DNA from 4 places in the Bradyrhizobium sp. HKCCYLS3070 genome. Region 2 is predicted to be linked to each of the others. Evidence: predicted binding sites of a transcription regulator. Region 2 holds the regulator's gene; each other region holds the start of a gene.
The links. The regulator HrcA, encoded in region 2, represses chaperone genes, less so after heat shock. The targets are predictions, from matches to a motif close to GTTAGCACTCNCNNNNNGNGAGTGCTAAC.

Region 1 (7,474 bases), on a different contig from region 2:
ACCTCGACCTCGGTGGCGCCGCCGACCCGGATCACCGCGACGCCGCCCGCGAGCTTGGCGAGCCGCTCCTGCAGCTTCTCGCGGTCGTAGTCGGAGGTGGTCTCCTCGATCTGCAGCCTGATCTGCTGGGTGCGCGCCTCGATGTCCTTCCTGGCGCCGGCGCCGTCGACGATCGTGGTGTTCTCCTTGTCGACCACGACCTTCTTGGCGCGGCCGAGCATCGACAAGGTGACGTTCTCCAGCTTGATGCCGAGATCCTCGGAGATGGTCGTGCCGCCGGTGAGGATCGCGATGTCCTCCAGCATGGCCTTGCGGCGATCGCCGAAGCCCGGCGCCTTGACGGCGGCGATCTTCAGGCCGCCGCGCAGCTTGTTGACGACCAGGGTGGCCAGCGCCTCGCCTTCGACATCCTCGGCGACGATCAGCAGCGGCTTGCCGGACTGCACCACGGCTTCGAGCAGCGGCAGCATGGTCTGCAGACCCGACAGTTTCTTCTCGTGGATCAGGATGTAGGGATCCTCGAGCTCGACCCGCATCTTCTCGGAATTGGTGACGAAGTACGGCGAGACGTAGCCGCGGTCGAACTGCATGCCTTCGACCACCTCGAGCTCGGTGTCGAGGCTCTTGGCCTCCTCGACCGTGATCACGCCCTCATTGCCGACCTTCTGCATGGCCTCGGCGAGGAAGCGGCCGATCTCGTTGTCGCCATTGGCCGAGATGGTGCCGACCTGCGCGATCTCGTCATTGCTGGTGATCTTCTTGGCGTGCGACTTGAGATCCTTGACGATCGCGTCGACGGCGAGATCAATGCCGCGCTTCAGATCCATCGGGTTCATGCCGGCGGCGACCGACTTTGCGCCTTCCTTGACGATGGCCTGGGCGAGCACGGTGGCGGTGGTGGTGCCGTCGCCGGCGAGATCGGCGGTCTTCGAGGCCACCTCGCGCACCATCTGCGCGCCCATGTTCTCGAACTTGTCCTCCAGTTCGATCTCCTTGGCGACCGTCACGCCGTCCTTGGTGATGCGCGGCGCGCCGAACGATTTCTCGATCACGACGTTGCGGCCCTTGGGACCGAGCGTGACCTTCACGGCATTGGCGAGGATGTCGACGCCGCGCAGCATGCGATCGCGCGCGTCGGTCGAAAACTTCACGTCCTTGGCAGCCATGTTCGTCGTCTCCTTTCTCTCGATGACTGTCAGTTGAGGGAATCAAGCGGCCTTCTTCGCCGCCACGGGAGCTTCGATGATGCCGAGCAGATCGCTCTCCTTCATGATCAGCAGATCCTTGCCGTCGATCTTGACCTCGGTGCCCGACCATTTCCCGAACAGCACCCGGTCGCCGGGCTTGACGTCGAGCGGCACCAATTGCCCCTGCTCATTCCGCGCGCCAGGACCCGCGGCAACGATCTCGCCCTCCTGCGGCTTCTCCTTGGCGGTGTCGGGAATGATGATGCCGCCCTTGGTCTTCTCCTCGGCATCGATACGGCGCACGAGCACGCGGTCGTGCAATGGACGGAAATGCATGCACATCCTCCTTTACAGATCAGCGATGTCATAAGCCTCGGGTCCCATCAGGCCCCCGAGCGAGCAACGACCTAGGAAAGCCGAACTTTTCGTTCAAGAGGGTCACGTAAATTTTTTGGCACTCTCGGGGAACGATTGCCAGTGCGGCTCTTGAACCGGGCCGGCCGCTTTCCCAGTTCTGTCGTCGCCAAAAAATCCTGATCGCGCTTGTTGGGGATCACGATGCAGCTTCCGCCTTTTCTCCGGGCCGTCCTGGCGCCTGCCATTCTGCTTTGCCTGATGACCGGGCCTGCCTTGGCCCAAATTCCCGATCTCAAGCTCGGCCGGGTGCCGACGCTGGCCCCGCTGGTCAAGGAAGTGACGCCCGCCGTCGTCAACATCTCGGTCGAAGGCAAGGTCCGCCAGGACAATCCGCTCTACCAGGACCCGCTGTTTCGCGAGTTTTTCGACGTCCCCAAGCAGGTCGAGAAGCAGATCAGCGCCACCGGCTCGGGCGTCATCGTCGATGCGCAGCGCGGCTACGTCATGACCGCCAATCACGTCGTCGAGCACGTCACGACAGCGCAGATCCGCACCAAGGATGGCCGCAAATTCGCCGCCCGCCTGGTCGGGCGCGATCCCGCCACTGATATCGCGCTGCTGCAGATCAGGGACCCCATCGACCTCAAGGCCATCGCGCTTGGCGACAGTGATGCGCTCGAGGTCGGCGACTTCGTGATCGCCGTCGGCAACCCGTTCGGTCTTGGCCAGACCGTCACCTCGGGTCTCGTGAGCGCGCTCGGGCGAACCGGCCTCGGCAAGCAGGGCTACGAGGATTTCATCCAGACCGACGCTGCGATCAATCCCGGCAATTCCGGCGGCGCGCTGATCAATCTGCGCGGTGAGTTGGTCGGCATCAACACCGCGATCATCTCGCCCGGCGGCGGCAATGTCGGCATCGGCTTCGCCGTCCCGATCAACATGGCGCGGCGGGTGATGGAGCAGCTCGTCGCCAACGGCCGCGTCGATCGCGGCCGCATCGGCGTGACCCTGCTCGACCTGGATGCGCCGGCCGACGGCCGGATTCAGGGCGCGCGCGTCGCCGACGTCACCGTGGGCTCGCCGGCCGAACGCGCGGGACTGCGCAAGGGCGACATCATCGTGAAGGCGAACGACATGCCGGTGCGCAGCGCCACGCAGGTGCGTAACCTGATCGGCCTCACACCGGTCGGGCAGCGCGTCCGTCTCGTGTTCGAGCGCGACCGCGCGCTCGGCAATGCGACGGTGGAGGTCGCACCGGTCACCGAAGAACGTGCGCGCGCGAGAACCTCGGGCTGAGAATTCAACTTCAGTTCGTTGTTAGCTGCGCATACCACGTGGAGTAAATTTTTACCGCGCATCAAGCATGCAGCGAGACGCCGATACCTCTCTAAACGCCTGTTAAGTGCTATCGCGCTTATTGCAACCCCGCGGAGGTATTGAAATGCGGGGTGATGGTTTGGCGTTCAGTTTGCCACGCTGGCGCGTGACGCGCTGGCTGGCCGACCCGGGATATCCGGTGTCATCAGATATCCGCCGCGCGTTGACGCGTGAGCTCTACGGCTGCTGGTCGGTGTTCGCCGGCGGCGCCATCAACACCGTTGCTGTCGCCGCAGCGCTCGCACTGCGTACGCCGAGCCCGCTCTTCATCACCTGGTTCGTGCTCGAAGTCGCGATCTGCCTGTCGCGGCTGATCGTGATGATGATTGCCTACCGCCGCGCGCGCGAGCGGCTGGCGACGCCGACCGACATCCACATCCTGCTGTCGGTGACCTGGAGCGCCAGCGTCGGCTTCGGCGTCGGCATCAGCCTCGCGTCCGGCGACTGGGTGGCCGCGTCACTGACCTGCATCTCCTCGGCCGCCATGGTGGGCGGCATCTGCTTTCGCAATTTCAGCGCGCCGCGCCTGGTCGGCACGATGATCCTGTTCAGCATCGGCCCCGTCATCCCCGGCGTCGCGACGTCGCATGAGCCGTTGTTGTTCGCGATGTATCTGCAGATGCCGGTCTACTTCCTCGCCATGACCGGCGCGGCGTTCCGGCTCAACAAGATGCTGGTGGCGGTCATGCAGGCCAAGCGCGAGAGCGACGAGCGGGCGCGGCTCGATCCACTCACGGGCCTGTCCAACCGCGCCGGCCTGATCGATGCGCTGCAGAGCAGGCTCGACGCCGGCGGCGATCGCAGCTTCGCCGTCCTGTATCTCGATCTCGATGGCTTCAAGCCGGTCAACGACACCTTCGGTCACGCCGCAGGCGACGAGTTGCTGAAGATCGTCGGCCGGACGCTGCGGCAGACCGCCTCTCGCGGCGACGTCATCGCCCGGATCGGCGGCGACGAGTTCGTGGTGCTCGCCGGCGATCCTGCGCTCGACCACGCGCTGGCGCTCGGCGAGCGCATCATCGAGGTGATGACCTCGCCGATGGCCCTGCCGGGCGGCGCGCATGTCCAGATCGGCATCAGCATCGGCATCGCCGTCGCGCCCGAGCACGGCACCGATCCGGAAGCCCTGCTGTTCGCGGCGGACGCCGCATTGTATGAAGCCAAGTCGAGCGGGAAATCCTGCTGGCGACTGGCTTCGGCCGAAGCCAATCTCGCAGCGCTGCGCAAGATCGCCGGCGGCGATCTTGCGGCGAAGTCGGTCGCCAGCGCGGCATGAGTTCAGCCTCGTGCAAACAATCAGCGCCGTCGCGGTCGTAGCCCGGACGAGCGCCTGCACTACCGTGGCATCTCCGCGAGCGCGGCGAGGATGCGGGCCCAGGAGCGGATGCCCTTGTGGTAGCTCTTGAGGTCGTATTTCTCATTCGGCGAATGGATGTTGTCGTCGTCGAGACCGAAGCCGACCAGCAGTGAATCGAGACCGAGCGTCTTCTTGAAGTCGGTGACGATCGGGATCGAGGCGCCCGAGCCCATCAGGATGGTCTCCTTGCCCCACTCCTCGGTCAACGCCTGCTTGGCAGCCGCCAACGGCTTCATGGTCCAGTCGAGCGCGATCGCAGCGCCCGCCGAATGATCGCCGAACTCGACCGAGCAGTCGCCGGGGATGCGCGCCGACACGTAGTCGCGGAAGGCCTTGCGGATCTTCAGCGGGTCCTGGCCCTCGACGAGACGGAACGAGACCTTCGCATGCGCCAGCGACGGAATCACCGTCTTTGAACCCTCGCCGATATAGCCGCCCCAGATGCCGTTGATGTCGCAGGTCGGCCGCGACGAGATTTGCTCGATCAGCAGACGATCCTTCTCGCCGGCGGGGATCGACAGCCCGATCGGCTTGAGGAAGCTCTCGGGCGTCAGGTTGAGCTTCTTCCACTGCTCCAGGACCTCCGGCGGCACATCCTTCACGCCGTCATAGAAGCCGGGGATGGTGATGCGCCCGTCGGCGTCGAACAGGCCGCCGAGGATCTCGGTCAGCACGCGGATCGGATTGCGCGCGCCGCCGCCGAACACGCCGGAATGCAGATCGCGATTGGCGGCCTTGATCTTCACCTCTTCATAGAGCAGCCCGCGAAGCGAGGTCGTGATCGCCGGGGTGTTCGGGTCCCACATGCCGGTGTCACAGACCAGCGCGAAGTCGGCCTTGAACTCGTCCTTGTTGGCTTCGAGGAACGGCACGAAGTTCTTGGAGCCGACCTCCTCCTCGCCTTCGATCAGCATCGTGATGTCGAGCGGCAGCGCGCCCGTCACCTTCTTCCAGGCGCGGCAGGCCTCGACGAAGGTCATCAGCTGGCCCTTATCGTCCTCGGCGCCGCGCGCGACGATGATCTTGCGGCCGTCGGCATGGTCGGCGACCACGGGCTCGAACGGCGGCCGATGCCACAGCTCGAGCGGATCGACCGGCTGCACGTCGTAATGGCCGTAGAACAGGACATGTGGCTTGGCCGCGCCATGGCCGTTGCTCTTGCCGACCACGGCCGGATGGCCGGCGGTCGGCCGCACTTCGGCGGCGAAACCGAGCGTCGCAAGATCCTTGGCAAGATGGTCGGCTGCTGCCTTGCAATCCCCAGCGAAGGCCGGATCGGCCGAGATCGACTTGATCCGGATCAGCGCAAACAGCCGCTCCAGGCTATTGTCGAAGTCGGCGTCGATGTGGTCGAGAACGGATTGAAGCTGCGCATTGGCCATGGCCACCGGATCCTTCGCATGTAACGGCTATCGGCCCGCTTGTAGCTCCGTTGCGCGGTCCGGGCCAGCCTCATGCAAAGGCAGCAAATGCCGCCTGCCCCCCAATCGGCGCAGATGACATGACAAGGCCATCACGCCGACCGGGAACACGACACCATATCAACGCCGCAGCAGTCCACCTAGCGCGCCACGCACGAGGGAGCGGCCGATCGAACTGCCCAAGGAGCCGCCGACCTGCTTGCCGAGATCGGCCGCGATCCCGCCCACCACCTTGTCGGAGACCGAGCGGGCGACGTTGCGCGCGATCACCTGCGTGGTCGAGAGCTGGCCGCGCTTGACGTTGGTGCCGAAAATCGTCGCGGCGATGTCGCCGATCTTGCCGAGCACGCTGCCGGAGGAGGCTTCCGTCGTCGCGGCGGTTCCGCTGATCCGCTTCTGCAGCAGCTCGTAGGCGGACTCGGCGTCGATCGCGGTGTCGTATTTGCCCTTGACCGGGCTCGCGGCGATGATCGCCTTGCGCTCCTCGGGCGTGACGGGTCCGATGCGCGCCGACGGCGGCCGGATCAGGACGCGCTCCACCATCGCCGGCGTGCCGTTGCCCTCCAGGAACGACACCAGCGCCTCGCCCTTGCCGAGCTCGGTGATCACCTTGGCGGTGTCCAGCTTGGGATTGGGGCGGAAGGTGTCGGCGGCCGCTGCCACCGCCTTCTGATCGCGCGGCGTGAAGGCGCGCAGCGCATGCTGCACGCGATTGCCCAATTGCCCGAGCACCCGGTCCGGAACATCGAGCGGATTCTGCGTGACGAAATAGACGCCGACACCCTTCGACCGGATCAGCCGCACCACCTGCTCGATCTTGTCCATCAGCGCCTTCGGCGCATCGTTGAACAACAGATGCGCCTCGTCGAAGAAGAAGACCAGCTTGGGCTTGGCGAGATCGCCGACCTCCGGCAGCTCCTCGAACAGCTCGGACAGCATCCACAACAGGAACGTCGCGTAGAGTCGCGGGCTCTCCAGCAGCCTGTCGGCAACGAGGATGTTGATCATGCCGCGGCCGTCGCGGTCGGTCTTCATGAAGTCGGTGAGCATCAGCGCCGGCTCGCCGAAGAACTTCGTGCCGCCCTGGTTCTCGAGCACGAGCAACTGCCGCTGGATCGTGCCAACGGTCGCGCGCGTGACGTTGCCGAACGACTGCGCCGCCTTCCGGATCGGCGCCAGCGGATCGGCCTCCGCATCCGCACCCTTCTTGCCGGCCTCCGGAATGATGGCGTCGAGCAGCGCGCGCAGATCCTTCATGTCGATCAGGGCGAGGCCGTTCTCGTCGGCCACGCGGAACGCGACGTTGAGCACGCCTTCCTGGACATCATTGAGGTCGAGCATCCGCGCCAGCAGCAGCGGTCCCATCTCGGTAACGGTGGCGCGCACCGGATGGCCCTGCTCCCCGAACACATCCCAAAATACCGTCGAGAACTGATCGGGCTGATAGGTGAGGCCGAGCTCGGTGGCGCGCTTGAGGATGAAGTCCTTCGCTTCGCCGGTCTGCGAGATGCCCGAGAGATCACCCTTGATGTCGGAGGCGAAGACCGGAACACCGGCACGGGCAAAACCCTCGGCCATCACCTGTAGCGAGACTGTCTTGCCGGTGCCGGTCGCGCCGGTGACCAGTCCATGGCGATTGGCAAGCGCAAGCGTCAACCAGGCCGGCTGCTCTCCGGCACCCACGAAGATCTTGTCGTCGGTATCAGCCACGGGTTTTCCGGATGGTGCCATGATGATCCATCTTTCGAGAGAGAATGTTTCGCATCACACGTGGT
Region 2 (7,474 bases):
GGGATAGGCCGTGCAAAACGTCGAATTGATCGGCTGTGTGGCGCTGACAGCCTTTTGTTTTGCTTAACTATTCGTCGACAATATGAGTGAATCTGCACGACCTGCGGGACGTGCGTTTGGGGAACTTCTGGCCGGACTCGGCCGAACGAAGAGATGCCATGGTGGGCCCGCGTCATCCCAACTCTCTCGGTCCGGGACCCCATGGGGTCGCCCGGCGAACGGCGCTGGGCCTGATCGTCGGCGCGCCGCTGCTGTCGGCGTGCTCCAACGTCCAGCAGGGCTTCAATCCGTTCGAGCAGCCGACCGCGCCGGCGGGACCTCCGCAGCAGCCGGCGGTCGCCGGCAACGGCCAGGTCAAGGTTGGGCTGATTCTGCCGCTGTCGGCATCGGGCAATGCCGGCGTCGCCGCGCAATCGATGAAGAACGCCGCCGAGATGGCGCTGGCCGAGTTTCAGAACCCCAACATCCAGCTCCTGATCAAGGACGACGCCGGCAGCCCGCAAGGGGCGCAGCAGGGCGCGCAACAGGCCTGCGACGAAGGTGCCGAGATCATCCTCGGCCCCCTGTTCGCGGGCTCGGTGCCGGCGACGGCCCAGGTGGCGCGCGCGCGCAACATCTCGGTCATCGCCTTCTCGACCGATTCGAGTGTGGCGGGGCGCGGCGTCTATCTGCTCAGCTTCCTGCCGGAGTCCGATGCCAGCCGCATCGTCGAATATTCCGCCAGCGTCGGCAAACGCTCGTTCGCGGCGCTGCTGCCCGACAATGCCTACGGCACCGTCGTCGAGGGGGCGTTCAAGACCGCGGTCAGCCGCCGCGGCGGACGCATCGTGGCATTCGAGAAATATTCCGGCGACCGCACCGGGCCTGCGCGCACGGTGGCGCAGGCGCTCGGCGGCGCCGATGCACTGCTGCTGGCCGATGACGGCGAATCGGTCGCGGCGACGGCCGATGCGCTGACCGCTGCCGGCGCCAATCTGCGCAACATTCAGTTGCTCGGCACAGGGCTGTGGGACAATCCGCGCGTCTATGCCAGCGCCAGCCTGCAGGGCGGCCTCTATGCCGCGCCGGATCCCTCCGGTTTCCGCGCCTTCGCCGGCCGCTACCGGACGCGATTCGGCGGCGATCCCGTGCGTACGGCGACCCTCGCTTATGATGCGGTGGCGCTCGTGGCCGCGCTGGCGCGCACCCAGGGCAACCAGCGTTTCGCGCCCGATGTCCTGACCAATGCATCCGGCTTCGCCGGCATCGACGGGCTGTTCCGGTTCCGCAGCGACGGCACCAATGAGCGCGGGCTTGCGGTGATGCGCGTCGGTTCGGGTGGCGGGCAGGCGGTCGCCGGCGCGCCGAAGAGCTTCAGCGCGACCTGAGTCGCAGCACTTCTCAGGCGGCGAGGTCGGCGACGACCGCGTCGAGCACCGGAAAGCCGTCCTGGGTCACCCGCAGCCGTCCGTCCGGATCGACCGCGATCGCGCCCTCCTCGCGCAGCAGCGCGATGCGGCGCGGATCGAGCGTGCGGCCGGAGATCCTTGCGTAGCGCTGCGGGTCGATGCCCTCGGCCAGTCGCAGCCCCATCAGCAGGAATTCGTCGGCGCGCTCCTCGCGGTTGAGCTCGTCGTCGGTCATGACACCATGACCGTTGGATTCGACCCGCATCAGCCAGGCTTCCGGCCGCTTGTCGGTCGCGGTCGCGTGCCTGATGCCGCCGATGTCGAGGCGGCCATGGGCGCCGGGGCCGATGCCGGCATATTCCTGGCCGCGCCAGTAGACGAGGTTGTGCCGGCACTCCGCGCCGGGCCGGGCGTGATTGGAAATCTCATAGGCCGGCAGTCCGTGACGGACACAGATCTCCTGCGTGACGTCGTACAAGGTGCGCGCCAGGCCTTCGTCCGGCGTCTTCAGCTTGCCTGCGGCGTGCAGGCCGAAGAACGGCGTGCCTTCCTCGATGGTCAGTTGATACAGCGACAAATGCTCAGCCGCCTCGCCGATCGCCCGCGTCAGCTCTTCGGTCCACATCTGCGGCGTCTGGTCGGGCCGCGCGTAGATCAGATCGAACGAATAGCGCTCGAATGCATGGCGCGCGATCGCCACCGCCTTCATCGCCTCTTCAGCGGTGTGCAGGCGGCCGAGCATCTTGAGCGACGCATCGTCCATCGCCTGGACGCCGAGCGAGACCCGGTTGACGCCGGCGGCGCGATAGCCGGCAAAGCGGGTCGCCTCGACGCTGGTCGGGTTCGCTTCGAGCGACACCTCGACATCGCCAGCGACGTGCCAGTGCCGGCCGATCGCGTCGAGAATGGCGCCGACCGTCTGCGGCTGCATCAGTGACGGGGTGCCGCCGCCGAGAAAGATCGACGTGACGGTGCGCGGCCCAATGCGGGCGGCCGTGGTCGCGATCTCCTGCGCAAAGGCGCGGGCGAAGCGGTCCTGATCGATGGCGGCATGCCGGACGTGGCTGTTGAAGTCGCAATACGGACATTTCGACAGGCAGAACGGCCAGTGCACATAGACGCCGAACGCTTCGCTGTCAGCGCTGCTCAAGACAGATCTCCGCGAGTTTCACGAAGGCGCGCGCCCGGTGCGACAGGCCGAGCCCGAGCGGCGGCAGACCATGTTTCTCGATGCTGGTCATCTCGCCGAAGGTCCGGTCGTGGCCCTCTGGCAGGAACATCGGGTCGTAGCCGAAGCCCGCCGTGCCACGCGGCGGCCAGACCAGGGTGCCGTCGACCCGCGCCTCCACCTCCTCGACGTGACCGTCCGGCCATGCCACGCACAGCGCCGAGACGAAATGGGCGCTGCGCTTGTCGGCACCAGTCGCGCCCCGCTCCTGCAGCAGGCGCTCGATGCGCGTCATCGCGCCGGCGAAATCCTTGTCCGGTCCGGCCCAGCGCGCCGAATAGATCCCCGGCGCCCCATCGAGCGCATGAACCACGATGCCGGAATCGTCGGCAAAGGCAGGAAGCTGCGCGGCTCTGGCCGCGGCGACCGCCTTGATGCGGGCGTTGGCCTGGAAGGTCTCGCCGGTCTCGTCCGGCTCGCCCAGGCCGAGATCGCCGGCCGATACCGCCTCGACGCCATGGGGGGCGAGCAGCTCGCGCATCTCGGCAAGCTTGCCGGGATTGTGGGTCGCAATGATGATGCGACCGGTGAGCTTGCGGTGCGGGCTGCTCACGCGACCGCCATCTTCTGCAGGTCGACCAGCCGCGCGACGCCCTTGCGGGCGAGCGCCATCAGCGCCAGGAATTCGGTCTCGGTGAACGGCGTCTTCTCCGCCGTGCCCTGCACCTCGATGATGCGGCCGTCGCCGGTCATGACGAAATTGGCGTCGGTCTCGGCCTCGGAGTCCTCGGCGTAGTCGAGATCCAGCACTGGCGTGCCGTTGTAGATGCCGCAGGAGATTGCGGCGACGTTGGCGCGCAGCACCTCGGTCTTGATCATGTTGCGCGATTTCATCCACTTGATGCAGTCGGCCAGCGCCACCCAGGCGCCGGTGATCGACGCCGTGCGCGTGCCGCCATCGGCCTGCAGCACGTCGCAATCGACCGTGATCTGGCGCTCGCCGAGCGCTTCCAGGTCGATCGCGGTGCGCAGCGAACGGCCGATCAGACGCTGGATCTCGACGGTGCGGCCGGTCTGCTTGCCGGCGGAGGCCTCGCGCCGGGTCCGTTCCAGCGTGGCGCGCGGCAGCATGCCGTATTCGGCGGTGATCCAGCCGCGACCCTGGCCCTTGAGCCAGGGCGGCAGCCGGTCCTCCAGCGTGGCGGTGACCAGGACATGGGTGTCGCCGAACTTCACCAGGCAGGAGCCCTCGGCGTATTTGACGACGCCGCGTTCCAGGCTCACGGCCCGCAGTTCATCCGGTGCACGGCGGCTCGGCCGCATGATTCTCTCCGTGAAAGCGCGCGAAAGACCGACTTTGACCGGCCTTGTAGGAGCCGGGACCGGCAGCGGCAAGGGTTTATCATGGCTTCGCCCGCGAGCGCCGACCGGCTTGCCACCGAGCCGCCGCATGGACACATTATAGGCAGCTGGGAGGAGTGCATCTGGTGGCCCACCACGATCCGATCAACCTGATGACACCGCCGGCCGGTCTGGCGCACCTGAACGAGCGCTCGCGCGAGATCTTCCGGCAGATCGTCGAAAGCTATCTGGCGACCGGCGAACCGGTCGGCTCGCGCAACATTTCGCGGCTGATCGCGGTTCCGCTGTCGCCGGCCTCGGTGCGCAACGTCATGGCCGATCTCGAGCAGCTCGGTCTGATCTACGCGCCGCACACCTCGGCCGGCCGGCTGCCGACCGAGGCTGGCCTGCGCTTCTTCGTCGACGCCCTGATGCAGGTCGGCGACATGACGGAGGCCGAGCGGCAGTCGATCCAGAGCCAGCTCGCGGCCGTCGGCCGGGCGCAGTCGGTCGAAGCGGCGCTGGATGAAGCGCTGACCCGGCTGTCGGGTCTGACCCGTGCCGCTGCCGTGGTTCTCACCGCGAAATCCAACACCCGGCTGAAGCACATCGAGTTCGTCAGGCTCGAGCCCGAGCGCGCGCTCGTCGTTCTGGTCGGTGAGGACGGACAGGTCGAGAACCGGGTCCTGACCCTGCCGCCGGGCGTGCCGTCGTCGGCGCTGACCGAGGCGTCCAATTTCCTCAATGCCCGCATCAGAGGACGGACGCTGGCGGAAGCGCGGCTCGAGCTCGAGACCGCGCTGGCGCATGACCGTGCCGAGCTCGATCAGTTGACGCAGAAGGTGATCGCCGCCGGAGTCGCGAGCTGGTCCGGAGGGGACAGCGACGAGCGGCAGCTCATCGTGCGCGGCCACGCCAACCTGCTCGAGGACCTGCATGCGCTCGAAGATCTCGAGCGTGTCCGGCGGCTGTTCGACGATCTCGAGACCAAGCGCGGCGTCGTCGATCTGCTCGGACGGGCGGAGAGCGCGGAAGGTGTCCGCATCTTCATCGGCTCGGAGAACAAGCTGTTCTCGCTGTCGGGCTCGTCGACGATCGTGTCGCCCTATTCCGACGCCACGGGGCGCATCGTCGGCGTGCTCGGCGTCATCGGTCCGACCCGGCTCAACTATGCCCGGGTGATTCCGACGGTCGATTATGCCGCGCGTCTGGTCAGCCGGCTGCTGGGCGGCTGACGCGTGACTTGGTTCACCCGCGGACAGCGCCTCCGGGCGCGATGGTCAGGCTGCGCTTGATTTTCGACGCTCAAAGCACGATATCCCGCCCCATATCCCCCAAACCCGTCAGCCGAACTTGCGAGTCTGTCCATGACCGATCCCGACCTGCATAAGAATGATCCGGAAAACCCGGCGCAGGCCAGCGAACCCGTCGTCTCCAAGCCCTACATCATGCCCGATGATCCTGAGGCCGGCTCGGCCGAGGCGCTTGCCAAGGAGGCGGCCGACGCGCGCGACAAGATGCTGCGCACGCTCGCGGAGATGGAGAACCTGCGCAAGCGGACGGCCCGTGAAGTCGCCGATGCGCGCATGTACGGCATCACCGGCTTCGCCCGTGACGTGCTCGATATCGCCGACAATCTGCAGCGCGCGCTCGATGCCGTGCCGGCCGAGACGCGCGCCAATGCCGATGCGGGCCTGAAGTCGCTGATCGAGGGCGTGGAGCTCACCGAGCGCTCGCTGCTCAACACGCTGGAGAAGAACGGCGTCAAGAAGTTCGATCCGACGGGACAGAAGTTCGACCCCAACTTCCAGCAGGCGATGTACGAGGTCCCGGATCCGTCGGTGCCGTCCGGTACCGTGGTGCAGGTCGTGCAGGCCGGCTTCATGATCGGCGAGCGCGTGCTGCGTCCCGCGCTGGTCGGCGTGTCCAAGGGTGGCGCGAAGGCGGCGCCGGCGGCGAGCAACGATCAGTCGAACAGCGCCGCCTGACGGCGAGCCTAGGCAGGCGTCCTGCTGCCGTCCTGTCGATCGAACGAACAAGCCACGGGCAACGATGCCCGTGGCTTCTTGTTTGTCGGCGCGACTTTGTAGTTCGTCTCACGGCGAGCGGCCGACGTGATCACGACGTCCGATGCCGGACTGGTCTCAGCCTCTCGGCTGGATGCCGTCGCGGACGGCGCGGAAGCGCGGGAAGGCCGCCGACCACTGGTCGCGCGGCGCGCTGCCGATGATCCGCAACGTGTTCGGCCCGCCGAAGCGCAGCCACTGCACCACCGTCACCGGCGTATTGTCCTTGCCGCTGGTGGCGTCGATCCGGGTCTCATAGGCCGGCTGGCCGTCGATGCGGATCGGCTCGGACATCGTGATGCGCGCTTCGCGGACGCCCGGAATGGTGGTGGCCGCCTGCTGCGCGACGCGCGCGCGGTCGCCTGCCTCCGGGGCGACGCCGGCCACCAGCCCGATCACCACGAAGGGCGCGGCCTCGAAGCCCTTGTCCTCTTCGCCATCGGCCAGGATCAGGGCGCCCGGCCCGAGCGTGCGGATGGTCTTGAACCCGGAGAGGTCGGTGACCTTGAACGGCATCATCGCGAGCTGCTCGTCGACCGGAACGTCCTTGCGGACGACGGCGGAGGCGAACATCTGGCGCACGGCATCGTCGGTATAGATCCGGCTCGCGGTCTCCGGGATCTGCACGGCCACGTAGCCGGAGAAGCCGTTGCCGGGCAGGATCATCGAGTAGCGCCGCACCGGCGTGGCGCCATCCCGGCCGTTCTCCACCGTGTAGTAGGCGGTGCCGGCGGCGGTCTCGATGCTCTCCGGCTTGACGCTGCCGGTCCCGGCGGGATTGGCGGTAAACGCATTCTTCACCTCGCCATAGGCGGCCGCCGGCAGTTCGGTCAGCAGCACCTTGACGCTCTGGTCCTCGGTTTCGAAGCCGGAGAACGTCTTGGCCTTGGCGAGTCCCACCAGGGGCACGAGCCCGATGCGGACGCCGGGCGGAAATATGGCTTCGGCGGCCAATGCGGGGTGCAGCAGCGACATCAGCAGGGTGGCCGTGGCGAAAAATCGAACGATCATCATCAACATTGCCTCGTTGACCGAGGCCTCGTGCCGAGGCGGTCGGGATCCTCGCCAGCGTGGTCTTCGGCGGGCACGCTTTTAGCGGCTTTGCGCCCCCCGCAACAGGCCGGGCGCGCGGTTTTGATCGCCTGCGGCGATTGGCGGGACCCCGCAGGGGCGCATTTCGCGGATAATTCGCCTCGAAAGCCGGATTCAGGATGGTCCAGCGCTAGCTGCGTTTCAGGATTTCGACGCCGTCGACGGTCTGTACCAGCACATAGGGCTCGAGCAGAGCCCTGAGTTCGGGGTCGGAACGCGCCCAATCGCCCCAGTCGCTGTTCTGATTGTCGATCAGGACGACGTCGGGCGGCTGTTTCCGGAAGTCGGCGACGATCCCGGCGCGTTCGCGTTCCACGTAGGGCGCGAGCCTCTGCGCCGTCTGTGAATCGATGGTTCCGTCCTGTTGCGAGCGGCGAACGATTTCCCGAACCCAGAACGCCTCCTGGCGCGAGATCCAG
Region 3 (7,474 bases), on a different contig from region 2:
TCGTCGTCGCCTCGACCGCCACCAACTGGTACGGCCACGAGAGCTCGATCCTGCGCTACGTCTTCCTGCATTCGATCGTGCTGGCCTGTCTGGTCGGCCTGTTCGTCACCTTGCAGGCCTATGTCTATCCGTTCACGGCGATGGTGCTGAAGTAGCAACACCGGCAGCGACAAACGCCCCGCGCCGTAGCTGCGGCGCGGGGCTTGCTATGTTTGGAACACATTTGTGCGGGAGCCGTGCTGGCGGTCGCCGGGCCGATCGCTTAAGAGGCGAGCCCTGCACGTGATGATGTGTCGAGAGGAACGATGCGAGTAGTGAAGCGAGCTTGCGCCAAACTGGCTGCGGCCCTGTTGATGTCGGCCGTGCCCCTTGCCGCCGCCTCGGCGGAGGAATTTCCCTTCGGCATGGAGATGACGCTGGATGCGCTGCCGCAGCCGGGCTCGAAGCGGGTGCCGGATCTCGACATCGGCGACAACGGTGATGCTGTGCTCGAGCTGTGGTGCAAGGGCGGCAAGGGGCAGTTCTCGGTCGCCGGCAACACCATCGTGTTCATCGCCGGCAAGATCGAGGACCGCAACTGCCCGGCGGCGCGCGCGCAGGCCGACGACGAACTGATCGCGGCGCTGAGCGCGGTGACGAACTGGAAGCGTCAGGGCGACCTGATCATCTTCATCGGACCGAAGACGCTGCGCTTCCGGCTCAACACCAATTGAGCCGAGACGGCCGTTTCCAAAGTCCTGGTGGGGACTGTCGAGGGCTCAAGCTCGAGCATGATGCGTTCCACTTTCCGCATCATGATTTGAGCAAACAGCCTTGCGCACGCTCGCGCTTCCGCAGTGTGCACCCTTGAGGTCTGCCCCGCGGTCACCCTCCCCTGGAGGGGGAGGGTCGCCTCTCATGAGCGCAGCGAATGGGAGGCGGGGTGGGGTGATCTCTCCACGTGCACCGGTGCCCGCGGCGTCACCCCGCTCGCCCGCTTCGCGCGCGATCGACCCTCCCCCTCCAGGGGAGGGTGGCATCTGAGATCGCGGCGCCATGCCGTCATGGCTCGCCTTACTTCCAGACCGAGTTGTCCGCATCCCAGCGCTTGGCCTTGAAGGCCTTCGCCAGCTCGTCGATGGCGCCGCCATCATCCCGCGTGTCGCCTTCCTCGTCGCCCGAGGATTCGTCCGACAGGATCAGCTTGGCGCTCGAGGCCTCATCGATGGTGGTCGTCGTCGGGCTGCTGATCCAGAGCATCAGCGCGTCGGCGCCGCCCGGCTTGTCCGCCGAGACGAGGCCGGTGACCTCGATGACGTCGGTCAGCTCGAGCGCCGGCATCAGCTGGCTCGGCCGCTTCAACGTCAGCTTCAGCTTGCCGCTGACCGGATTCCACGCCGCACTCGTCGGCTTGGCATTGTAGGTCTTGGCCAGCACGTCGGAGATGGCGCCCGCCAGCTTGTCCTTGTTGATCTTGTCACCGTCGCGCCAGTCGGCCGCCGCAAAGCGGATGGTGCGGTCCATCTCGACCGTGCCGGCGGTCCAGCCGGCAGTGACGACGCCGTTCATGGTCCGCGCCTTCGCGATCAGCGCGCCGGCTCGTTCGGGGTCGACGGTCATGCTGATGGTCTGCTCGCCCGCGCGCAGTGCGTCGCAGCTCACGATGAGGCTCGACAGCGAAACTTCGACGTTCTCGCCCTTCAGGCTCTTGAGGAAGTCGGTCACCGCGTCTAGCTTGAGCCGGACCGAGATCGCCTCGGGCGAGACGTCAGTGAAGTCCTTCGGCTGGGCGCTGATGCCGTCGTCGCTCGACTGGCTCTCCTGGAACTCCTTCTCGCTGACGTCGGAATTGTCGGTCGACGCCACCTCGGTGACGGTCTTGCCGATCGCGATCTGTCCGCGGAACTCGAACGTGTCGCCGGTCGGCTTGCGATTCAGCTTCACCGTGACCGGCTCCTTGGCGCCGTTGCTCTGGGTCGCACCGGTCAAGGTCTGGCCATTGACGGTGAGGCTGACCACGAAGCGGTCCTTGCGATCCGAATTCTTTGCGACGGGATAGCAGACGTCGAGCGTGGCGGCGGTGACGGTTTTGCCCTGGCGCGTCTCCTTCAGGATCACGTCGGCATTGCCGTCCATCAGGCCGTCGATCGCGGTGAAATACCGAGTCTCGTTGGCGGGGGCCTTGGTCCCGCTCTTGCTCTGGGCCCAACCGAGTTCCGGCGCGGCCGCTGCAATCACGGCCAGCGCAAGCAAAATCGCGTGCATCTGAAAATCCTTGTGGGGGCAGAATCGGCCTTAAGCTGTAGCGCCGATTTGCGGTCGCTGCACCCCCGGTGCGGACACTCGGCCAAAAAGAAGGCCGCCCGGAGGCGGCCTTCCTGAATGTGAGATGTCGAAAGCAGGGCTCAGAAGCCCATGCCGCCCATGCCACCCATGCCGCCGCCGGCCGGCATCGCCGGAGCAGCATCCTTCGGCAGCTCGGCGACCATGGCCTCGGTGGTGACCAGGAGGCCTGCGACCGACGAGGCGTCCTGCAGCGCGGTGCGGACCACCTTGGCCGGGTCGATGATGCCCTTGGCGACCATATCGACATAATCCTCGGTCTGCGCGTCGAAGCCGAACGTCTCGGACTTCTCGTCCAGGATCTTGCCGACCACGATCGAGCCTTCGACGCCGGCGTTCTCGGAGATCTGGCGAATCGGAGCCTCGAGCGCCTTCAGCACGATGTTGATGCCGGCCTGGACGTCCGAATTGGCGTTGGTGATGCGGCCGACGGCCTTCTTGGCGCGCAGCAGCGCCACGCCGCCACCAGGGACGATGCCTTCCTGCACCGCAGCGCGGGTCGCGTTGAGGGCGTCCTCGACGCGGTCCTTCTTCTCCTTGACCTCGATCTCGGTCGCGCCGCCGACGCGGATCACCGCGACGCCGCCGGCGAGCTTGGCCAGACGCTCCTGCAGCTTCTCACGGTCGTAGTCCGAGGTGGTCTCCTCGATCTGCGCCTTGATCTGGCCGACGCGCGACTCGATGTCGGCCTTCTTGCCGGCGCCGTTGACGATCGTGGTGTTCTCCTTGTCGATCACGACCTTCTTGGCGCGGCCGAGCATCTTGATCGTGACGTTCTCGAGCTTCATGCCGAGATCTTCCGAGATCAGCTGACCACCGGTCAGGATCGCGATGTCCTCGAGCATGGCCTTGCGGCGATCACCGAAGCCCGGCGCCTTGACGGCGGCGACCTTGAGTCCGCCGCGCAGGCGGTTGACGACCAGCGTCGCCAGCGCTTCGCCCTCGACGTCCTCGGCGATGATCAGCAGCGGGCGGCCCGACTGCACCACGGCTTCGAGCACCGGCAGCATGGCCTGCAGGCCCGACAGCTTCTTCTCGTGCAGGAGCACGTAGACGTCGTCCAGCTCGGCGGTCATCTTCTCGGCATTGGTGACGAAGTAGGGCGAGAGATAGCCCCGGTCGAACTTCATGCCTTCGACGATGTCGACCTCGGTATCGAGCGACTTGTTCTCCTCGACCGTGATGACGCCCTCGTTGCCGACCTTCTGCATCGCCTGGGCGATCATCTTGCCGATCGCGGCGTCGCCGTTGGCGGAGATGGTGCCGACCTGGGCGACCTCGGAGGACGAGGCGACCGGCTTGGCGCGCTTCTCGATGTCCTTGATCACGGCGGCCACCGCGATGTCGATGCCGCGCTTGAGGTCCATCGGGTTCATGCCGGCGGCAACCGCCTTGGCGCCCTCGCGCACGATGGCCTGGGCCAGCACGGTCGCGGTGGTGGTGCCGTCACCGGCGGTGTCGTTGGTCTTGGAGGCGACCTCGCGCAGCATCTGCGCGCCCATGTTCTCGAACTTGTCCTCCAGCTCGATCTCCTTGGCGACGGTGACGCCGTCCTTGGTGATGCGCGGAGCGCCGAAGCTCTTCTCGATGACGACATTGCGGCCCTTCGGGCCGAGCGTCACCTTGACGGCGTTGGCGAGAATGTCGACGCCGCGCAGCATGCGGTCGCGTGCGTCGCCGGCGAATTTGACGTCCTTGGCTGCCATTTCAGAATTCTCCTGGAGTAGACCTCGACGGCGAGGGGCGTGATCGCCCGTCTGTCGCCGGAACGAGGTTGCAGAGCATTTTCGCCCGGGGCGGCTGATCGCCGCCCCCGACAGGTCGGGATCAGGCGACGACGCCCATGATGTCGGACTCCTTCATGATCAGGAGTTCCTCGCCGTCCAGCTTGACCTCGGTGCCGGACCACTTGCCGAACAGCACGCGGTCGCCGACCTTGACGTCGATCGGGATCAGCTTGCCGCTCTCGTCGCGGCCGCCCGGGCCGACGGCGACGACTTCGCCCTGCGAGGGCTTTTCCTTGGCGCTGTCGGGAATGATGATGCCGCCCTTGGTCTTCTCTTCGGCGTCGATGCGCTTAACCACGACGCGGTCGTGCAGGGGACGAAACTTCGATTTGGCCATGACGGATCCCTTTTGGGGTGCTTGGATAAGTGTTGCTGTCGGAGGAAATCTGAATGCGGCCACATTGAACGCCCACTTGGCGCCAACTGGCTCGCAGCCTTAGCAATCCCGCCCTCCGAGTGCTAAAGACCGCTCGGGGAAATATGGCTTGCGGCTGTTCCTGTCAAGCAACGGCCAGCCGTTAAGCCGTTCTTGAGGCTGTTAGGGGATGTTGTCCCGGGCCAGACATGTTAGTGGAGCGGCGTCGTCATCCGACGTCATTGCTCTGACGAGCGTTTTGCGCTTGGTTGCCGGACGGGGCAGCCATGATCTTGTTCCTAAGGGGATGCCATGACGAGTTCACGGTGCGCGCGGCCGGTTGCCAATCTCGCGATCGCGTCGGCGCTCACGATGCTTCTGGGAGCGTGCACGGGCTTCAGCCTGTCGCCGTCGACCCCCATGCAGCAGACCGAGGCGCCGGTCGAGCCCGAGGTGCCGGCCACGATTCGCGCCGAGGATCTCGTGGGCAAATGGGGGCTTGCCGCCTACAACAACCCGAATGACCGCCCGCGCACCGAAAAGATGGCTTTGGCGCAGTGCAAACAGCCCTACGTCATCGGGGCAGGCACGTCCGGTGGTGTCGTGATGCACCTGGCCGACCAGGCGACTCCCCAGGAACTGCGCTTGAAGGGATCGGCCAGCGGCAAGAACTACATCGGCCCGGCCGGACCGCCCGGCGGCGAGCAGGACCGCGAGGTCGTCTCCTTCGACGGCCGTGTGCTGATCACCCGCTTCGTCGACAAGGATGCGGCGACCCGTTACCAGACGATGGTCTACGTCCGCTGCGGACCGCGCGCCTGAGATCCGGGCGAACATCCCGCAAAGGTCGAGAGTCGAACGAAAAACGCCGGCGATAGCGCCGGCGTTCCTGTATGGTGACGTTGCCTGGAGCGGTCGCTGGGACTGGCCGAGGTCAGTTGAACATCGCGTCGATGTCGTCCTGCGAAGCGTGGCCGACGTCGCCTTCCGCCTTCGGGCCGTTCAGCAGCCGGGCGTCGCCCTCGCGGTGGTCGACGATCGGCGGCGTATGCGCCTTGATGGCGTCGACGCCGCCCCAGATGTCCATCATCACCACGATGTGGTGCTCGATGAACTTCATCGTGGTCATGACCTTGTTGATGCGCTGGCCGGTCAGGTCCTGGAAGTTGCAGGCCTCGAAGATCGAGACCACGCGCTCCTGGATCTCTTCGCTCAGGATCTTCTGCTGGTCGGCCGAGTCCACCTTGGACAGCGCGCTGGCGGCCTGGTCGATCGCCTCCGCGGCTTCCAGGATCTGCTGCGTCGCCTGCTCGGTGCCGCCGACGACCGCGCCGAGCTCGCCGTTGACCTTGGCCATCTCCTCGCCGTTGAAGCTCTTGGCATGGAGGGTCGCGATCTCGCCCTTGGTGCGGTTGATCGCGTCGTGGATCAGGTCGAGCTCGACCTTGAGCTTTTCGCACTGCTCGATCTGGGCGCGATAGGTCTCGAGCAGCGCGCGCGCTTCGGCGACCTCGCGTGCGGCGGACTCTTCGATGGCGGCGTTCGCCGTGTTGCTGCCGCCGCTTCGGATCGCATTGGCCATCTGGGAGCGGATCGCGCGCAGCTCGTCCATGATTTCCTTGTGGTTGGGGCCGATCTCGCCGCCCACGAATTCAGGCTCCGGCATATGGCCGACGATTGCTTCTTCGATACGGAAACGCTTGCGAACAGCCATGATAGTATCCCTGACCTTTTGCTCGGATCAGTTCTACGCAGAGGCTATTTAACATCGCGTTCACGCCAGGAACCGCCGTTGGGCAACGCTGGCGTGCATCGTGCGTCAACTATTAACCATGCTCCGCCGGCCTTCACGCAAAATAAACGCTAGCGATCAAAACCGCCGACGTATGCAGCGATGGTGAATCCCGGCGCCTCCCGCGTTTACCAAAGCGATCGGGTTTTGCTCTTTATTGACGATACGCGGCGGCGTTGCCGCCTCGCGCGACGAACAGTCTCCAGACGAAACAGTACAGAGTACGTCGATGTTCAAATCATTCTCCATAGCGCTGCTGGCCGGCGCATGCGCATTCCATTCAGGTCTGGATCGGGCTGCGGCCCAGGGATTTCAGCAGCCGACCGTGATTTACAGCGGGCCGCCGCAGCAGTCCGCGCCGGTGCGCGCCGCTTATGTCGAACGCTCGCGCATGGGTGGTGGCTTCATCGAATTCCTGTTCGGCGATCCGCAAGGCGGCCGCGGCATGCCTCGGCCGGGACAGCCGATGTACCAGCAGCAGCCGTCCTACTACGAGCCGCAGCGGCTGGCGCCGGGCATGGTCCCGCAGCAGGGAGTACCGGATGAGGAGGCCTATGAGCAGACGCAGCGGCCGCTCGATCCGAAATACGAGAAACAGATCGTTGACTACGACGGCAAAGAACGGCCGGGCACGATCGTCATCGATACGCCGAACAAGTTCCTCTATCTGGTTCAGGGCGAGGGCAGGGCGCTCCGCTATGGCATCGGCGTCGGCCGCCCCGGCTTCACCTGGTCGGGCGTGAAGACGATCTCGGCCAAGCGCGAATGGCCGGACTGGACGCCGCCGCCGGAAATGCTCGCGCGCCGGCCCGACCTGCCGCGGCACATGGAGGGCGGACCGCAGAACCCGCTCGGCGCACGCGCGATGTATCTCGGCTCGTCGCTGTATCGGATCCACGGTTCGAACGAGCCATGGACGATCGGCACCAACGTTTCGTCAGGCTGTATCCGGATGCGCAACGAGGATGTCATCGACCTCTATGGCCGCGTGAACGTCGGGGCTCGGGTCATCGTGCTCTGACGACCGCCGCTGCACGACATCCGCAACTGAAAAAGGCCGCCCGTGGGGGCGGCCTTTCGCATTCTTCAGTTCGCTGCGACCCGGGAGCATCAAGCGTAGTCGCTGCCACCGTCGTCGTCGCCATAGCCGTCATCGGCATCGAAGTCGGCCGCGTCGTTGTCATTGCCGCTGTCGTCATAGTTCGCCTGGTCGAACAG
Region 4 (7,474 bases), on a different contig from region 2:
GAGAGGCTGCCTGCGGCGGCGATGCCAACGAGCGCGTCAAGCGTTGGCGCGAGACGTTGCCGAACGGGGCAAGCTACGAGACGCTGGATTGCCTGGACCACGGCTTCTTCGACAATACCAACGTCTTCGTCGTGCCGCCCGGGCGGCTGTTCATGCTCGGCGACAACCGCGACAACTCGACCGACAGCCGTGTGCTTGGCACCATCGGCTATGTGCCGATCGAGAATGTCATCGGCCGCGCCGCGATGATCTTCTTCTCGGCCACCAGCGCCGAGAAAGGCAAGCCGGGCCGGATCCGTTTCGAGCGGATCGGGACGATGGTGAAGTAGGGCGGCGCGGAGCCCGTAGCCCGCATGAGCGAAGCGACATGCGGGATCACCTGGTCGGTTCGTGACACCCCGGATGTCGCTCCCGCCTGCGCCCTTCGGGATGCGGCGTGCGCTCATCTGAACTACGCATTGAATGCATCGGGGGCATGAGCCCGAAACCGAGGCTGGCGATGCGACAATTCCAGCACAAACGAAAACCCCGGCATCGCTGCCGGGGTTTTGCAATTGTCGTCTGCGACGAAGCGTCGGACTTAGAAGTCCATGCCGCCCATGCCGCCGCCCGGAGGCATCGCGGGGCCGCCGGCGTTCTTCTTCGGCAGCTCGGCGACCATGGCTTCGGTCGTGATCAGCAGCGCGGCCACGGAGGCGGCGTTCTGGATCGCGGCGCGAACCACCTTGGTCGGGTCGATGATGCCCTTGGAGACCAGGTTGCCGTACTCGCCGGTCTGGCTGTCGAAGCCATAGGCGTACTGGTCCTTCTCCAGGATCTTGCCGACGATGACCGAGCCGTCCTCGCCCGCGTTGATCGCGATCTGGCGGGCCGGAGCGGAGAGCGCCTTGCGGACGATCTCGATGCCGGTCTTCTGGTCGTCGTTCTTGGTGCGCAGGCCCTTGAGCTGCTCGGAGGCACGGAGCAGGGCGACGCCGCCGCCCGGCAGGATGCCTTCCTCGACAGCCGCGCGGGTCGCATGCATCGCGTCATCCACGCGATCCTTGCGCTCCTTGACCTCGACCTCGGTCGCGCCGCCGACGCGGATCACCGCGACGCCGCCCGCGAGCTTGGCCAGACGCTCCTGCAGCTTCTCACGGTCGTAGTCCGAGGTGGTCTCCTCGATCTGCGCCTTGATCTGCTGAACGCGCGCCTCGATGTCGGCCTTCTTGCCGGCGCCGTTGACGATCGTGGTGTTCTCCTTGTCGATCATCACCTTCTTGGCGCGGCCGAGCATGGAGAGGTTGACGTTCTCGAGCTTGATGCCGAGATCTTCCGAGATCGCCTGGCCGCCGGTCAGGATCGCGATGTCCTGCAGCATGGCCTTGCGGCGATCGCCGAAGCCCGGCGCCTTGACGGCCGCGACCTTCAGGCCGCCACGCAGGCGGTTGACGACGAGCGTAGCCAGCGCCTCGCCCTCGACGTCCTCGGCGACGATCACCAGCGGCTTGCCGGTCTGCACCACGGCCTCGAGCAGCGGCAGCAGCTCGTTCAGCGACGACAGCTTCTTCTCGTTGATCAGGATGTAGGCGTCATCCATCTCGACGCGCATCTTGTCGGCGTTGGTGACGAAGTAGGGCGAGATGTAGCCGCGGTCGAACTGCATGCCCTCGACGACGTCGAGCTCGGTCTCCAGCGACTTGGCTTCCTCGACGGTGATGACACCCTCGTTGCCGACCTTCTTCATGGCGTCGGCGAGGAACTTGCCGATCTCGGCGTCGCCGTTGGCGGAGATGGTGCCGACCTGGGCGATCTCGTCGTTCGACGTGACCTTCTTGGAGTTCTTGACGAGGTCGGCAACGACCGCCTCGACCGCGAGGTCGATGCCGCGCTTCAGATCCATCGGGTTCATGCCGGCGGCAACCGCCTTGGCGCCTTCACGCACGATGGCCTGGGCCAGCACGGTCGCGGTGGTGGTGCCGTCGCCGGCCGCATCAGCGGACTTCGAGGCGACCTCGCGCACCATCTGCGCGCCCATGTTCTCGAACTTGTCGTCGAGCTCGATCTCCTTGGCGACGGTGACGCCGTCCTTGGTGATGCGCGGCGCGCCGAACGACTTGTCGAGGACGACGTTGCGGCCCTTCGGACCGAGCGTGACCTTGACGGCATTGGCGAGGATGTCCACGCCGCGCAGCATGCGGTCGCGAGCGTCGACGCCGAACTTTACGTCTTTTGCTGACATATTGGGTTTCCCTGAGTTGAATTGGTCGTCTCACCCTGGGCAGGGCGCCCGCAGGCGCTCCTCAGGGTGAGCGTTGAGCGGGTTGGCTTAGGCGGCCTTCTTCTTCGACGCGGTGTCGGTGAGCACGCCCATGATGTCGCTTTCCTTCATGATCAGCAGCTCGTGGCCGTCGATCTTGACCTCGGTGCCCGACCACTTGCCGAACAGCACGCGATCACCGACCTGGACGTCGAGCGGGACCAGCTTGCCGCTCTCGTCGCGGGCGCCCGGGCCCACCGCGATCACTTCGCCCTGCGAGGGCTTTTCCTTGGCCGAGTCGGGGATGATGATGCCGCCAGCGGTCTTCTCTTCGGCGTCGATGCGCTTGACCACGACGCGGTCGTGAAGCGGACGGAAAGCCATACAGTCCTCCTAAGCTATTGAGGCGATTGTCAGTTTCTGGAAATTTGGCAGTCGGCGCCGGCGAGTGCCAGCACGCAGGCTGGATTTAGGGGAGAGCATTCAGCCGGGCAAGGGCTTGTAGCAGAAAAATTAGCAGTCAACTGCGGGCTCTGCCAAAGCGTTCCGATAGCGTTAACGGGAGCGGAACGGACCGTGAAACCCCGTATTAGCACCTGGGCTAAGTGGCTGCTAATGCAGCATTTTTCAACATGTCGTTAAACATTTAAGCTTGAGATGGGTTGAGGACATGCGTCACATTTCTAGGCAGTGAGCGCATCTTTGCCGGGTGGCTCCATCCCGGATGGCCACACGGACATGCGCTCCAGAAACGGAGGTTGGCATGGTGTCGAAGGTTGAGGTTTCCGAGGACTTTCGGAAACAGGTGCTGGGTTACGGGCTGACGACGGCGCAGATCCTGTATCGGATGCCGGACCATCGCTCGCTGCTGCAGACCTATGTCTGGCAGAACTACGACCTGTTTCCGAAATTCCCGGCGCTGCAGGACTTCCTGGCGTTCTGGCAGGAGAAGATCGAGGGTCCGCTGTATTCGGTCACGGTGGCGCATTCCAAGCTGATCAAGCCGGCCGAGCTGCGCGCCGTCGACGGCGTCTTCCGGCTGCATTGAGGCTGACAGCCACCGCTGCCGCCTCATGAGATTCCGGGGCGCGCGAAGCGCGAGCCCGGAATCCATCGGGCGGCAGAACGCGCGGAGGAATGGATTCCGGGCTCGTGCTTCGCACGCCCTGGAATGACGACCTTTGTTGGAGCGGCTGCTGGGACTCTCCATATGTGCTACCCTCGCGACGAGGATACGCAGGGAGAGCACCATGGCCACCAAGAGCCGGACGACCAAGCCCGCATCACGCGCCGCCGCCAAGTCAGCGGCGCTGAAGACCGGCAAGAGCAGTAAGGCGACGGCGAAGGCCGTTACGAGAACTAGCGCCAAGCCGCTGGCGAAGACGCCCGCCAAGCCGGGCCGGGCGGCTGCGCCCTCGGCGCGCAAGGCGCTGGCGAGCAAGGGGCGACCAGCGCCGGCGCCGCGCCGCCGCAAACAGAAGGTCGCGATCAGCCATCACCGCGAGGAGGACTTCAAGGCCGACGGCCTGCGCGCCTATGCCCATTACCGCGACCTCGGCATCGCCGACGCGACGCACGGTTTGGCGCGCGCGCATGTCATCCGCATGCTGCCGCCGTGCAATCCGCAGGAAGTCTCCAAGCTGCACACCCATGCGGTCGACTTCCAGATGGTCTATGTGCTCAAGGGCTGGGTGAAGAGCTACCTCGAAGGCGTCGGCGAGACGCTGATGCAGGAGGGCAGCTGCTGGACCCAGCCGCCGAAGATCCGGCACATGATCCTCGACTATTCCGACGACGTCGAGCTGCTGGAAGTGATCCTGCCGGCCGACTTCAAAACCGTCGAACTGTCGACGTAAAGCCGACAGAAATGGATGGAAACATTTGCGTGCGATGGACGGCGGTCCCATCGCGCGTGTGTGTTGACATCCGGTCTCGCGTCACTGGGACGGATGGGCCGGCGACGAATCCGTAAGAGGTGTTCGCCGCGGGCTTGCGTAAAGGCGTACCCGTCCCGTTGCCGCGCTTCGTCGTCCAGTTCGCTCCCACGATCCCGCGCGCGCCTCGCACGCGCGCATCGATGCAGCCCCGCTTCGCCAGCGCGGGCGCCGGCTCGGCTTCGGGTGTAGGACATCGCGAGGACATCGACTGGCTGCGCGCCATCGCGGTGCTCTCCGTCGTCGCATTCCATTTCGAGGCGCCGGCGATCTTCGGCGGCTTCGTCGGCGTCGACATCTTCTTCGTCATCTCCGGCTACCTGATCACCGGCATCATCGCCGCGGAGATCGCGGCGGGCCGCTTCTCGTTCGTGCAATTCTACGAGCGGAGGGTGCGGCGGCTGCTGCCGGCGCTCTACGCCATGGTGGCGTTCGCGGCGCTCCCGGCGTCGCAGGACATGCTGGGCTCCGAGCGCGCCGAATTCTTCCGTTCCGCGGCCGCCGTCGTCACCTTCACTTCGAACATCTTCTTCTGGCAGCAGTCGGGCTATTTCGACCACGCCGCGGTGGAGAAGCCGCTGCTGCACGCCTGGTCGCTCGCGGTCGAGGAGCAGTTCTATCTGGTGCTGCCGATCGTGGTCTGGGCCGTGTTGCTGCTAGCGCGCGGCCGCAGGCTGGCGCTGACTTTCACGCTGGCGCTGCTGGCTGCCGGCTCGTTCGCGCTCGGTTTGCTGCTGATGCGAGGCGGCGCGTCCGCGAGCGCATTCTTCCTCAGCCCGCCGCGCGCCTGGGAATTCCTGCTCGGCAGCCTGGTCGCGATATCCGGCCTTCCCGCACCGCGGCCTGGTCTCGCCCGGCGCGGCGCCCGCGCGCTGTCGCTGCTGCTGATGGCGGTGCCGATTCTGGCGCTGCGCCCCGGACCGGGTTTCCCCGGCGTCGACGCGCTGGCGCCATGCCTCGGCGCCGCGCTGTTCCTGTGGAGCGGCGCCCGCGTGGCCAACGTGCCGCGTAGCCCGCTATCGCCGCTCGGCGTGGCGGCGTTCTTCGGCCGCATTTCCTATTCGCTGTATCTGTGGCACTGGCCGTTGTTCGCCTTCGCGCGCTTCGCCAAGCCCGGCCTCGCGCTCGACGGCTGGGAGCGGGCGGCCCTGTTCGTCCTGACGGTCGCGGTCGCCACGCTGTCGTGGCGCTTCATCGAGCAACCGTTCCGCAACCGCCGGCTCGCGGCGACTCCGCGCGCCGCGTTCGGTCTCGCGGCGGTGGCGAGCCTGCTGCTGCTGGCCGGCAGCGGCGTCGGCCTGCTGCGCGCCGGCGCCGTGTCGGACGCCGACCGCGCGGCGCAGCGGCTGGACGCCTACAACGCCTACGACATGAAGCCGGTCTATCGCTACGGCACCTGCTTCACGACGCCGGACGGGCGCGTGCCCGAGGATTGTCTCCGTCCAGTGCCAGGCAAGACCAATTTGCTGCTGTGGGGCGACAGCTTTGCGGCGCACTACTACCACGGCCTCAAGGCCGAGCTCGATCCGGACACCGTCAACATCATGCAGGCGAGCCAGCCCACCTGCATGCCGACCTTCAGCGCGGAGACGCAGGGCGTGGCCGCCTGCCGCGCGCTGGCGGCCCAGATGCGCGACTACTTCGCGGCACACCGGCCCGATCTGGTGGTGATGTCAGCAGATTGGCTCGAAGATGCCCGATCGCCGCGCTTTGCCGGAATGGTGCGCGACCTCAGGTCGACCCTGTCTCGGCTCAATGATGCCGGCATTCCGGTGGTGCTGCTCGGCCCCTCCGTGCAATTCCGGGCGCGGCTGCCGTCGATGCTGGCGCGCGCCACCTTGCGCGGCGCGACTCCGGATCCCGTGGCTTTCGTCCGCTCGGACATCTTCGCGCTGGATGCGGCCATGCAGGCGGCGCTGCCGAGTGGCGAAGGCCTGTCCTACATCTCGATCCTGTCGGCGGTCTGCGAGAACAGCCGCTGTCCGCTCACGGTCGGCGACGTCCCGCTGTCGTTCGATCATGCGCATCTCACGGCGGAGGGCTCCCAGCTCGTGATGGCGAGGATCGTGCCGCAACTGCTGCCGATGACGACCGAGCTCAGCTCACGTCAGCAGGCCGACGATCGCACCCATCAGGCAGGTGGTGAGGGTGCCGGAGACGATTGATTTCAGGCCGAGCGCGTTGATCTCGTCGCGCCGGGTCGGCGCCATGGTGCCGAGGCCGCCGATCATGATGCCGAGGCTGGCGAAGTTGGCGAAGCCGCACATCGCGTACAGCATGATCAGCCGCGCGCGCGGATCGAGCGCGCCTGCATCGAGCTTGGCCAGCTCGACATAGGCGATCAGCTCGTTCAGCACCGTCTTGGTGCCCATCAGGCCGCCGGCGGTGACGGCCTCCGACCACGGCAGGCCCATCAGCCAGCACACCGGCGCCATCACGAGGCCGAGCAGCCGCTGCAGCGAGATGTCGGCGCCGCCGATGGCGGGCAAGAGCGACAGGATCGCGTTGGCGAGATGCACCAGCGCGACCAGCACCAGCAGCAGCGCCACGATGTTCATCAAGAGTTCGAGCCCGGCGCTGGTACCCTTGACGATCGCGTCCATGGTCGAGGTGGCCTGAGTCCCAGGATCGCCGAGCGCGCCGCCGGTGAGCTGCTTCGACGTCTCCGGCACCATGATCAGGCTGACCAAGATCGACGCCGGCGCGCCGAGCACCGAGGCGATGACGAAATGCGCGGCGGCATCCGGGATCAGTGGCGCCAGCAGCGTGGCGTAGAGCACCAGCACGGTGCCGGCGATGCCGGCCATGCCGCCGGTCATGACGAGAAACAATTCGCTTCGCGTCATCTGCGCCAGATACGGCCGGATGAACAGCGGCGCTTCGACCATGCCGAGGAAGACATTAGCGGCGGTCGACAGGCCGACCGCGCCGCCGACGCCGAGGGTGCGCTCCAGCAGCCAGGCCATGCCGCGCACCAAGGGCGGCAGCACGCGCCAGTAGAACAACAGCGTCGTGAGCACGCTCATGACCAGCACGATCGGCAGCGCCTGGAAGGCGAGCACGAAATCGGCACCGGGCGCCTTCAGCTCGAAGGGCAGGGCGCCGCCGCCGACATAGCCGAAGACGAAGGAGGTGCCGGCCCGGGAGGCCGACGAGATGGCGCCCACGACGTCGTTGATGGCGCCGAACGCGCGGGCGACGGCGGGCACCTTGAGCAGGACGATGGCCGTCACGAGCGTCACCACCAGCCCGAGCCCGGCCTGCTTCAACGACACCGCGCGCCGGTTTTCACCGAGCGCCC

Region 1: a site for HrcA is predicted at 1,638-1,666, ahead of groES (co-chaperone GroES). Genes of this name have one in related genera too.
Region 3: a site for HrcA is predicted at 4,545-4,573, ahead of groES (co-chaperone GroES). Genes of this name have one in related genera too.
Region 4: a site for HrcA is predicted at 2,667-2,695, ahead of groES (co-chaperone GroES). Genes of this name have one in related genera too.

Annotation. Positions count from the first base shown of each region.
Region 1 is NZ_JBNPTI010000012.1:107,506-114,979, reverse strand. It holds gene groL (chaperonin GroEL) at 1-1,166, opposite strand, end outside; gene groES (co-chaperone GroES) at 1,209-1,523, opposite strand; gene ACQR03_RS27760 (trypsin-like peptidase domain-containing protein) at 1,746-2,840, shown strand; gene ACQR03_RS27755 (diguanylate cyclase domain-containing protein) at 2,986-4,197, shown strand; gene ACQR03_RS27750 (M20/M25/M40 family metallo-hydrolase) at 4,257-5,660, opposite strand; gene ACQR03_RS27745 (helicase HerA-like domain-containing protein) at 5,820-7,430, opposite strand.
Region 2 is NZ_JBNPTI010000003.1:414,951-422,424, reverse strand. It holds gene ACQR03_RS14445 (penicillin-binding protein activator) at 159-1,367, shown strand; gene hemW (radical SAM family heme chaperone HemW) at 1,381-2,538, opposite strand; gene rdgB (RdgB/HAM1 family non-canonical purine NTP pyrophosphatase) at 2,525-3,169, opposite strand; gene rph (ribonuclease PH) at 3,166-3,879, opposite strand; gene hrcA (heat-inducible transcriptional repressor HrcA) at 4,044-5,132, shown strand; gene grpE (nucleotide exchange factor GrpE) at 5,265-5,885, shown strand; gene ACQR03_RS14415 (hypothetical protein) at 6,042-6,977, opposite strand; gene ACQR03_RS14410 (hypothetical protein) at 7,186-7,474, opposite strand, start outside.
Region 3 is NZ_JBNPTI010000010.1:37,308-44,781, reverse strand. It holds gene ACQR03_RS25345 (L-lactate permease) at 1-155, shown strand, start outside; gene ACQR03_RS25340 (META domain-containing protein) at 306-713, shown strand; gene ACQR03_RS25335 (hypothetical protein) at 1,054-2,244, opposite strand; gene groL (chaperonin GroEL) at 2,385-4,028, opposite strand; gene groES (co-chaperone GroES) at 4,150-4,446, opposite strand; gene ACQR03_RS25320 (hypothetical protein) at 4,777-5,286, shown strand; gene ACQR03_RS25315 (protein phosphatase CheZ) at 5,399-6,178, opposite strand; gene ACQR03_RS25310 (L,D-transpeptidase) at 6,486-7,277, shown strand; gene ACQR03_RS25305 (DUF2076 domain-containing protein) at 7,367-7,474, opposite strand, start outside.
Region 4 is NZ_JBNPTI010000001.1:337,629-345,102, forward strand. It holds gene lepB (signal peptidase I) at 1-329, shown strand, start outside; gene groL (chaperonin GroEL) at 581-2,221, opposite strand; gene groES (co-chaperone GroES) at 2,309-2,623, opposite strand; gene ACQR03_RS01540 (usg protein) at 3,003-3,287, shown strand; gene ACQR03_RS01545 (cupin) at 3,490-4,095, shown strand; gene ACQR03_RS01550 (acyltransferase family protein) at 4,317-6,338, shown strand; gene ACQR03_RS01555 (NupC/NupG family nucleoside CNT transporter) at 6,276-7,474, opposite strand, start outside.